2 regions of the Photobacterium sp. TY1-4 genome follow, and region 1 is predicted to be linked to the other one. Evidence: predicted binding sites of a transcription regulator. Region 1 holds the regulator's gene; the other holds the start of a gene.
The links. Region 1 encodes CRP, which controls carbon source genes, mostly activating them, when cyclic AMP is high. Its sites were predicted from a motif close to TGTGANNNNNNTCACA; they were not measured.

Region 1 (3,467 bases):
TTCGTGCTGCGCGAAGGCACCGACTACGGCGAAAGCGAGCTCACGATGGCCGAGAAAGTCAGCCATGTTCGCCGCCAGCTGCAAAGCGGTGATGCCGTCATTGTGTTCTCCGAATTGCATGAAACGGTCGATATCAAACTACGCCGCCAACTGGACGCATAACACCGCCCGGCGGCGGTGACTCCCCTGCAAATTTAGCAATCCGGCTTGACCTGCCCCCTGCTCGCCTGTTAATAACTCTTTCCGTTATTGTTAACGACAGGGTTTGTCATGTCTGCAAAACATCCGATAATTGCCGTTACGGGCTCTTCGGGCGCCGGAACGTCGACGACTTCCGAAGCCTTTCGCAAAATGTTCAATATGATGGGCATCAATGCGGCCTGGCTGGAAGGCGACAGCTTCCACCGCTTTACCCGACCGGAAATGGACGTCGAGATCCGTAAGGCCAAAGAGCAAGGCCGGCATATCAGCTACTTTGGTCCTCAGGCCAATGACTTTGCCCAACTGGAAAACTTTTTCCGCCAGTACGGCAATGACGGCAGCGGCAAATTCCGCCGTTATCTCCACACCTTCGATGAGGCCGTGCCCTACAACCAAATGCCGGGCACCTTTACCCCCTGGCAGGATCTGCCGGAAAATACCAATGTGTTGTTCTATGAAGGACTGCACGGTGGGGTGGTAGATGGCGATATCAATGTCGCCCAGCATGTCGACCTGCTGATCGGCATGGTGCCGATCGTCAATCTGGAGTGGATTCAGAAAATTGTCCGTGATACCCGCGATCGGGGTCATTCCCGCGAAGCCGTGATGGACTCCGTGGTCCGTTCGATGGATGACTACCTCAACTACATTACCCCGCAGTTCTCACGCACCCATATCAACTTCCAGCGCGTGCCGACGGTCGACACCTCCAACCCGTTTACCGCCAAGGCGATCCCGAGCCTGGATGAGAGCTTTGTGGTGATCCGTTTTCGCGGGATCAAAAATGTCGATTTCCCGTACCTGCTGGCGATGATCCAGGGCTCGTTCATGTCGCGCCACAACACCCTGGTCGTGCCGGGCGGCAAGATGAGTTTCGCGATGGAGCTGATCATGGGCCCGCTGATCCAGCAGCTGATCGAAACCGGCAAGTTCGGCTAAATCCGCCCGCCCCGTATCAGAGCGTGACGAGAAGACCGGCTTCTCGTCACGCGAACATCCTTACGCCGGCACCACGGCATAGGAGTGAGTCATTTCCACCCCTTCGCCCAGCATCAGGCACACCGAGCAGTACTTCTCCAAAGAATCCGCCACGGTTTTGGCCACTAAGGCTTCGTCCAGATCATGGCCGGTGACAACAAAATGCAGGTTGGCGGTGGTAAAAATGCGCGGTGCCTGCTCCCGGCGGACCGAGGTAATTTGCGCTTCACAGCCGGTGATCTGCTGGCCGGCAGACTTCAGTCCGTCCACCACATCAACCGAGCTACAACCACCCGCAGCCATCAGGACCAGCTCCATCGGGCTGGGTGCTGTTGCCCCGCCATTGCCGTCCATCACCACGCTGTGACCGGAGTTGGACTGCCCCAAAAATGTCATCTCTTCGACCCATTTCACCCGTGATTGCATTGCTTACTCCTTACTACTGACAGGGGTTTCAGACACTATCTCACAACTGTGTGATCATGTGCACAGTTAGAACGGCAAAATGCCAATTTCAGATAGATCAATATCAAGAAAAACCCGGCGAAAAAAGATAAACTCTCAACTAATTATTCACGTGAGCTTGCAGCCCAGCGGCTGACTGGCATATCCTAGTCGGCGAACAATGTTATTGTGATGCCCAGCCGCGAATTATAGGGATGTCATTGCTGGGCAACAAACGCAGAGGAAGTTAGTAATATGGTTCCAGGTAAACCTCAAACAGATCCAACGCTAGAGTGGTTTCTTTCCCATTGCCACATTCATAAATACCCATCAAAGAGCACTTTGATCCATGCGGGCGAGAAAGCAGAAACTCTCTACTACATCGTCAAGGGTTCTGTTGCCGTATTGATCAAGGATGAAGAAGGCAAGGAGATGATCCTGTCTTACCTCAACCAGGGCGACTTCATTGGTGAGCTGGGCCTGTTCGAAGAAGGCCAGGAGCGTACCGCCTGGGTTCGTGCCAAAACCCCATGTGAAGTGGCTGAAATCTCATTCAAGAAATTCCGTCAGCTGATCCAGGTCAACCCGGATATCCTGATGCGTCTTTCTGCGCAAATGGCAAGCCGCCTGCAGGTCACCAGCCAAAAAGTCGGCGACCTGGCCTTCCTGGATGTGACCGGTCGTATTGCCCAGACGCTGCTGAACCTGGCCAAGCAGCCAGATGCCATGACCCACCCGGACGGCATGCAGATCAAGATCACCCGTCAGGAAATCGGTCAAATCGTCGGTTGTTCGCGTGAAACCGTCGGCCGTATCCTGAAGATGCTGGAAGAGCAGAACCTGATCTCTGCCCACGGCAAAACCATTGTGGTTTACGGCACCCGCTAAGCGCCGAGCCCATCCTATTTCAAAAGCCGCACCGGGTGCGGCTTTTTTCATTTCCGGCCTTGTTTCAGTTACAACGCTTTCTTCAATCCTGTGACCGCTGCGCCCTGCCGGCTCCTCCGGCTTGCACTCTGCCAATTTGATGCTACATTGAGCATATTGCGAAACCGCTATTCCGGTACTGGAGCATCCCCGGACGGGTAGCCTTTCAGCAGCAAACCACCGAATAATCACCGACGAAGAAAGCAGCCGCTTCGTCACACAGGATCAAGCAACCAACGAATTGTAACGATATGGATATCGAACGTTTTGCACCCAACACCAGCACCACCCCACCGACGGTGCTGCAAGCTCTGCCCGCCACTATCGAAATGACCGGATTCAGCGATCCGCGCCACTACCTGGCGCAGCAGCCCCCGTTGGATCCCGAAAGCCGCCACCAGGATCAGGAAACCGCCTGGGTGCCGCCGCTCGACAGCCAGCATTAGGCCAAGACCGTTGCAAAAAACGGTGAAAAAAATCGTAGCAAAATCCGTGGCATCGACATCAACGCCACGCTTGCTGAGCAGTCTGACGGACATAAAAAAAAGCCCGGGAATCTCTTCCCGGGCTGTGAATGTATTCACGAAGCAGCCGTGCCTCAATGGGCGAACATGAAGGCACAGCTCCTCAGCGCGCGATCACTGGTTGGTACTCTCGAAGATCTTATCCGCCGAGGCCTCAACGAAGCCGCGATACAGCTCGCCGTCTGCCGTCGGATAACGCTTGGCAAACTCATAGAAACCGCCCGGGATCTCCCGTACGCCGTCCAGGAAGCTGACCGCCACCCGATCAGCCATGGTCGATGACTGCTCCAGCAGCACTTCCGGGCTGCCTTTCACTTCACCGCCGGACTCATTGATCGCAAAACCGTTATGGCGCAGCAGGTGGTTCACCTCGTGTACCTCGGTAAACTGCTC
Region 2 (3,467 bases), 660 kb from region 1:
CCTGCAGGCGCGGTTGCATCGGTAACCAGAACCAGCTTGTCCCCTTTCAGGCGATGTGCCATGCGGATATTGGCATAATCGACATGGAAGCCATCGGCGATGATCCCGGTATACACCTCCGGTGTATCGTAGATGGCGCCGACCATACCCGGCTCACGGCCGGCAATCGGGCTCATGGCGTTGAACAGGTGGGTGGCAAACGTGATCCCGGCTTCAAATCCCTGGCGGGCCTCAACATAGGTGGCATTAGTATGGCCGGCAGAGACGATGATCCCGGCATCGGCCAGTTGCCGAATATGGTCGTGATCGTTGCGTTCCGGCGCCAGGGTAACCTTGGTGATGATGTCGGCGTTGTCGCACAGAGTCCGGATCATGGCATCGTCGGAGCGGCGAATGTGATCGACACTGTGGATGCCTTTTTTCATCACGTTCAGGTAAGGCCCTTCCAGGTGCAGGCCGAGCGAGTGATTCTGGTACTGGCTGTGATAGTCGCGCGCGGCTTTGATGGCGGCTTTCATATCGTCATCAGACGAGGTGATCAGCGTCGGCAGAAAGCTGGTGCAGCCGGACTTCAGGTTCGCGCGGTGCATGGTGTGGATGGTGTCGGCGTTGATCTCGTCATTAAGCATGACACCGCCACAGCCGTTCAGTTGCAGGTCAATAAAGCCTGGCGCGAGGTTGGCACCCGCTAAATCGCGGACCTCAATCCCGTCAGGCAGTTCGGTTTCCGGGCAAACAGCATGAATGTTCACGCCGTCAATGATAACGGCGTGGTGATTCAGCACATCGCTTCCGGTGAAAATACGGCAGTTGGTAAGCGCGTACATGAACAATTCCTTACGGGTTATAGGTGTTTGATATTGTCAGCTTCCAGTTCCTGGAAGTATTTCACGGTTTTGACTTTCAGTTCCTGCGTGGATGGCTCATCGCAGACAATCAGCGATTTCGGATGCAGTTGCAGGGCGGAAACCGTCCATAGGTGGTTGACTGAGCCTTCAACGGCCGCTTCGAGCGCCTGGGCTTTGGCATGGCCGGTCACCAGGATCATGATTTCAGCAGCGTCGAGCAGGGTGCCGACCCCGATGGTCAGGGCGTATTTCGGAACCTGCTTGATGTCGCCTTCAAAGAAACGGGAGTTGGCGATGCGCGTATCTTCGGTCAGGGTTTTGATCCGAGTCCGTGAAGACAGAGAAGAAGCCGGCTCATTAAAGGCAATATGACCGTCATTCCCAACGCCGCCCATGAACAGGTGAATTTTGCCGTAGGACTTAATTTTCGCCTCGTAACGTTGGCATTCTGCCTCGTGATCTAGGGTGTTGCCGTTCAGCAAATTGATGTTTTCTTCTTGAATATCAATATGGTTAAAGAAGTTATTATACATGAAGCTACGGTATGACTCCGGATGGTCGGCCGGGATCCCGATATACTCATCCATGTTGAAGGTCACCACGTGCTTGAAACTTACTTCTCCGGCTTTATAAAGCTCAATCAAGCGCTTATATGTCGCCAGTGGTGTTCCGCCCGTCGGCAGACCCAGAACAAAGGGACGTTCAGCTGTAGGTTGAAATTTATTAATACGATCAGCGATATAGCGCGCTGACCACAGACCAACATCTTTCGCATCTTGCAGTGGGATTAGTCTCACGGTGACACCTCATTCCAGTAGAAAACACAATAAAATCGTAGCGGATTCATCCTTTGTTTTGAATGATAAAATAAGTTTTATGATCGGGCTAGCAAAATCGCTCTGTCATGGCCTGAGCTGGTGATAGTGATCACAATTGTTGAGGTTTTAATTTGCGGGTCAAAATTAATCTCTTACACTGCTGATAACTTAATCGGGTAGCTAAAATAAGTTATCCCTATCGCATCTGAGAAAACCACAGGGGGAATCAAGGTGAATATTCTTGGATATATGCAAAAACTGGGTAAAGCGTTAATGCTTCCCATTGCTGTACTTCCGGTCGCCGGGCTGTTACTGCGCTTGGGACAAGCGGATGTGTTCGATATTCCATTTATGGCGCAAGCGGGTGGCGCAATCTTCGGTCAGTTGCCGTTACTCTTCGGGATCGGCATCGCGATTGGTTTGTCTAAAGATGGTGCCGGTGCGGCGGGCCTGGCTGGTGCTGTGGCTTACTTCGTCTTGGATGTTACTGCTAAAACGATTGATCCTTCTATTAATATGTCGTTCTTCGGCGGCATTATTGCAGGTATTATTGCCGGCCATTCTTATAATCGTTTCCATATGACCAGCCTGCCACCGTGGTTGGGTTTCTTTGCCGGGAAGCGCTTGGTTCCTATCATGTCCGGTCTGTTTGCCTTGGTGTTCGGTGCTGTTGCCGGTGAAGTTTGGCCGCATATTCAAGCCGGTTTGGACGCGTTGGCACATGCGGTATCCAGCTCTGGTGCGATTGGTCAGTTCGTTTACGGTGTGTTGAACCGTGGCTTGATCCCTGTTGGTCTTCACCATGTTCTGAACTCATACTTCTGGTTTGGTATGGGAAGCTGTCAGGTGATCAATGTCGAGCCGGTTGCCATCTTGAATGGTGCAACTCAGCTGTGTGTTGACCCGGCGCTGGCGAAGCAACTGGTCGTTGGTCAATCACATGTCTTTGAGTTTAAAAACTCAGTGACTCCGGAAGTGACTGCTGTTGTGAAGGGCATTACTGAAACCGTGAACACTGGTGATCTGAACCGCTTCTTCGCAGGCGACAAATCTGCCGGCGTATTTATGAACGGCTTCTTCCCAATCATGATGTGGGGTCTGCCGGGCGCGGCGCTGGCGATGATCCTGGCTGCACCGAAGCAAAAACGCAGCCAAGTGATGGGTGCACTGGGTTCTGTGGCATTCTGCTCTTTCCTGACAGGGATCACTGAGCCGCTGGAGTTCATGTTTGTCTTCCTGGCACCGGCACTGTATGCGCTGCATGCGGTCTTCACCGGTCTGTCTCTGGTGGTCGCCAACATGTTCGGGACGCTGCACGGCTTTACCTTCTCTGCGGGTCTGATCGACTTTGCCCTGAACTGGGGTCTGGCAACGAAGCCGCTGGTGCTACTGATGATCGGCATCGGTTTCTTCTTCCTGTACTTTGTGACCTTCAGTGTGGCTATCCGTGCCTTCAATCTGAAATCACCAGGCCGTGAAGATGACGACAGTGAAGAAACTGAAGCTGTAACGGGATCTCAGGAAACCGGTGAGCTGGCGAAGCAATACCTCAAAGCGCTGGGTGGCCACGGCAACCTGGAAAACATCGATGCCTGTATTACCCGCCTGCGCCTGACGCTGAAAGACAGCAGCCTGGCGGATGAGAAAACGCTGAAGGCGCTGGGTGCGATGGGTGTTGTGAAGCTAGGGACGAATAACCTGCAGGTGATTCTGGGCCCGCTGGCTGAAATTGTGGCAGGGGAGATGAAGAAAATCCCGGCTTCGGAAGACCTTTCTTCTGTGAAATTGCCTTAAGTTTTTG

Region 2: a site for CRP is predicted at 1,765-1,780, ahead of nagE (N-acetylglucosamine-specific PTS transporter subunit IIBC). Genes of this name have one in related genera too.

The regions. Positions count from the first base shown of each region.
Region 1 is NZ_CP099734.1:264,745-268,211, reverse strand. Features, by position in the region: gene NH461_RS01255 (YheU family protein) at 1-162, shown strand, start outside; gene NH461_RS01250 (phosphoribulokinase) at 271-1,140, shown strand; gene NH461_RS01245 (OsmC family protein) at 1,201-1,605, opposite strand; gene crp (cAMP-activated global transcriptional regulator CRP) at 1,879-2,511, shown strand; gene NH461_RS01235 (hypothetical protein) at 2,802-2,996, shown strand; gene NH461_RS01230 (DUF1338 domain-containing protein) at 3,189-3,467, opposite strand, start outside.
Region 2 is NZ_CP099734.1:928,700-932,166, forward strand. Features, by position in the region: gene nagA (N-acetylglucosamine-6-phosphate deacetylase) at 1-827, opposite strand, end outside; gene nagB (glucosamine-6-phosphate deaminase) at 845-1,645, opposite strand; gene nagE (N-acetylglucosamine-specific PTS transporter subunit IIBC) at 1,898-3,460, shown strand.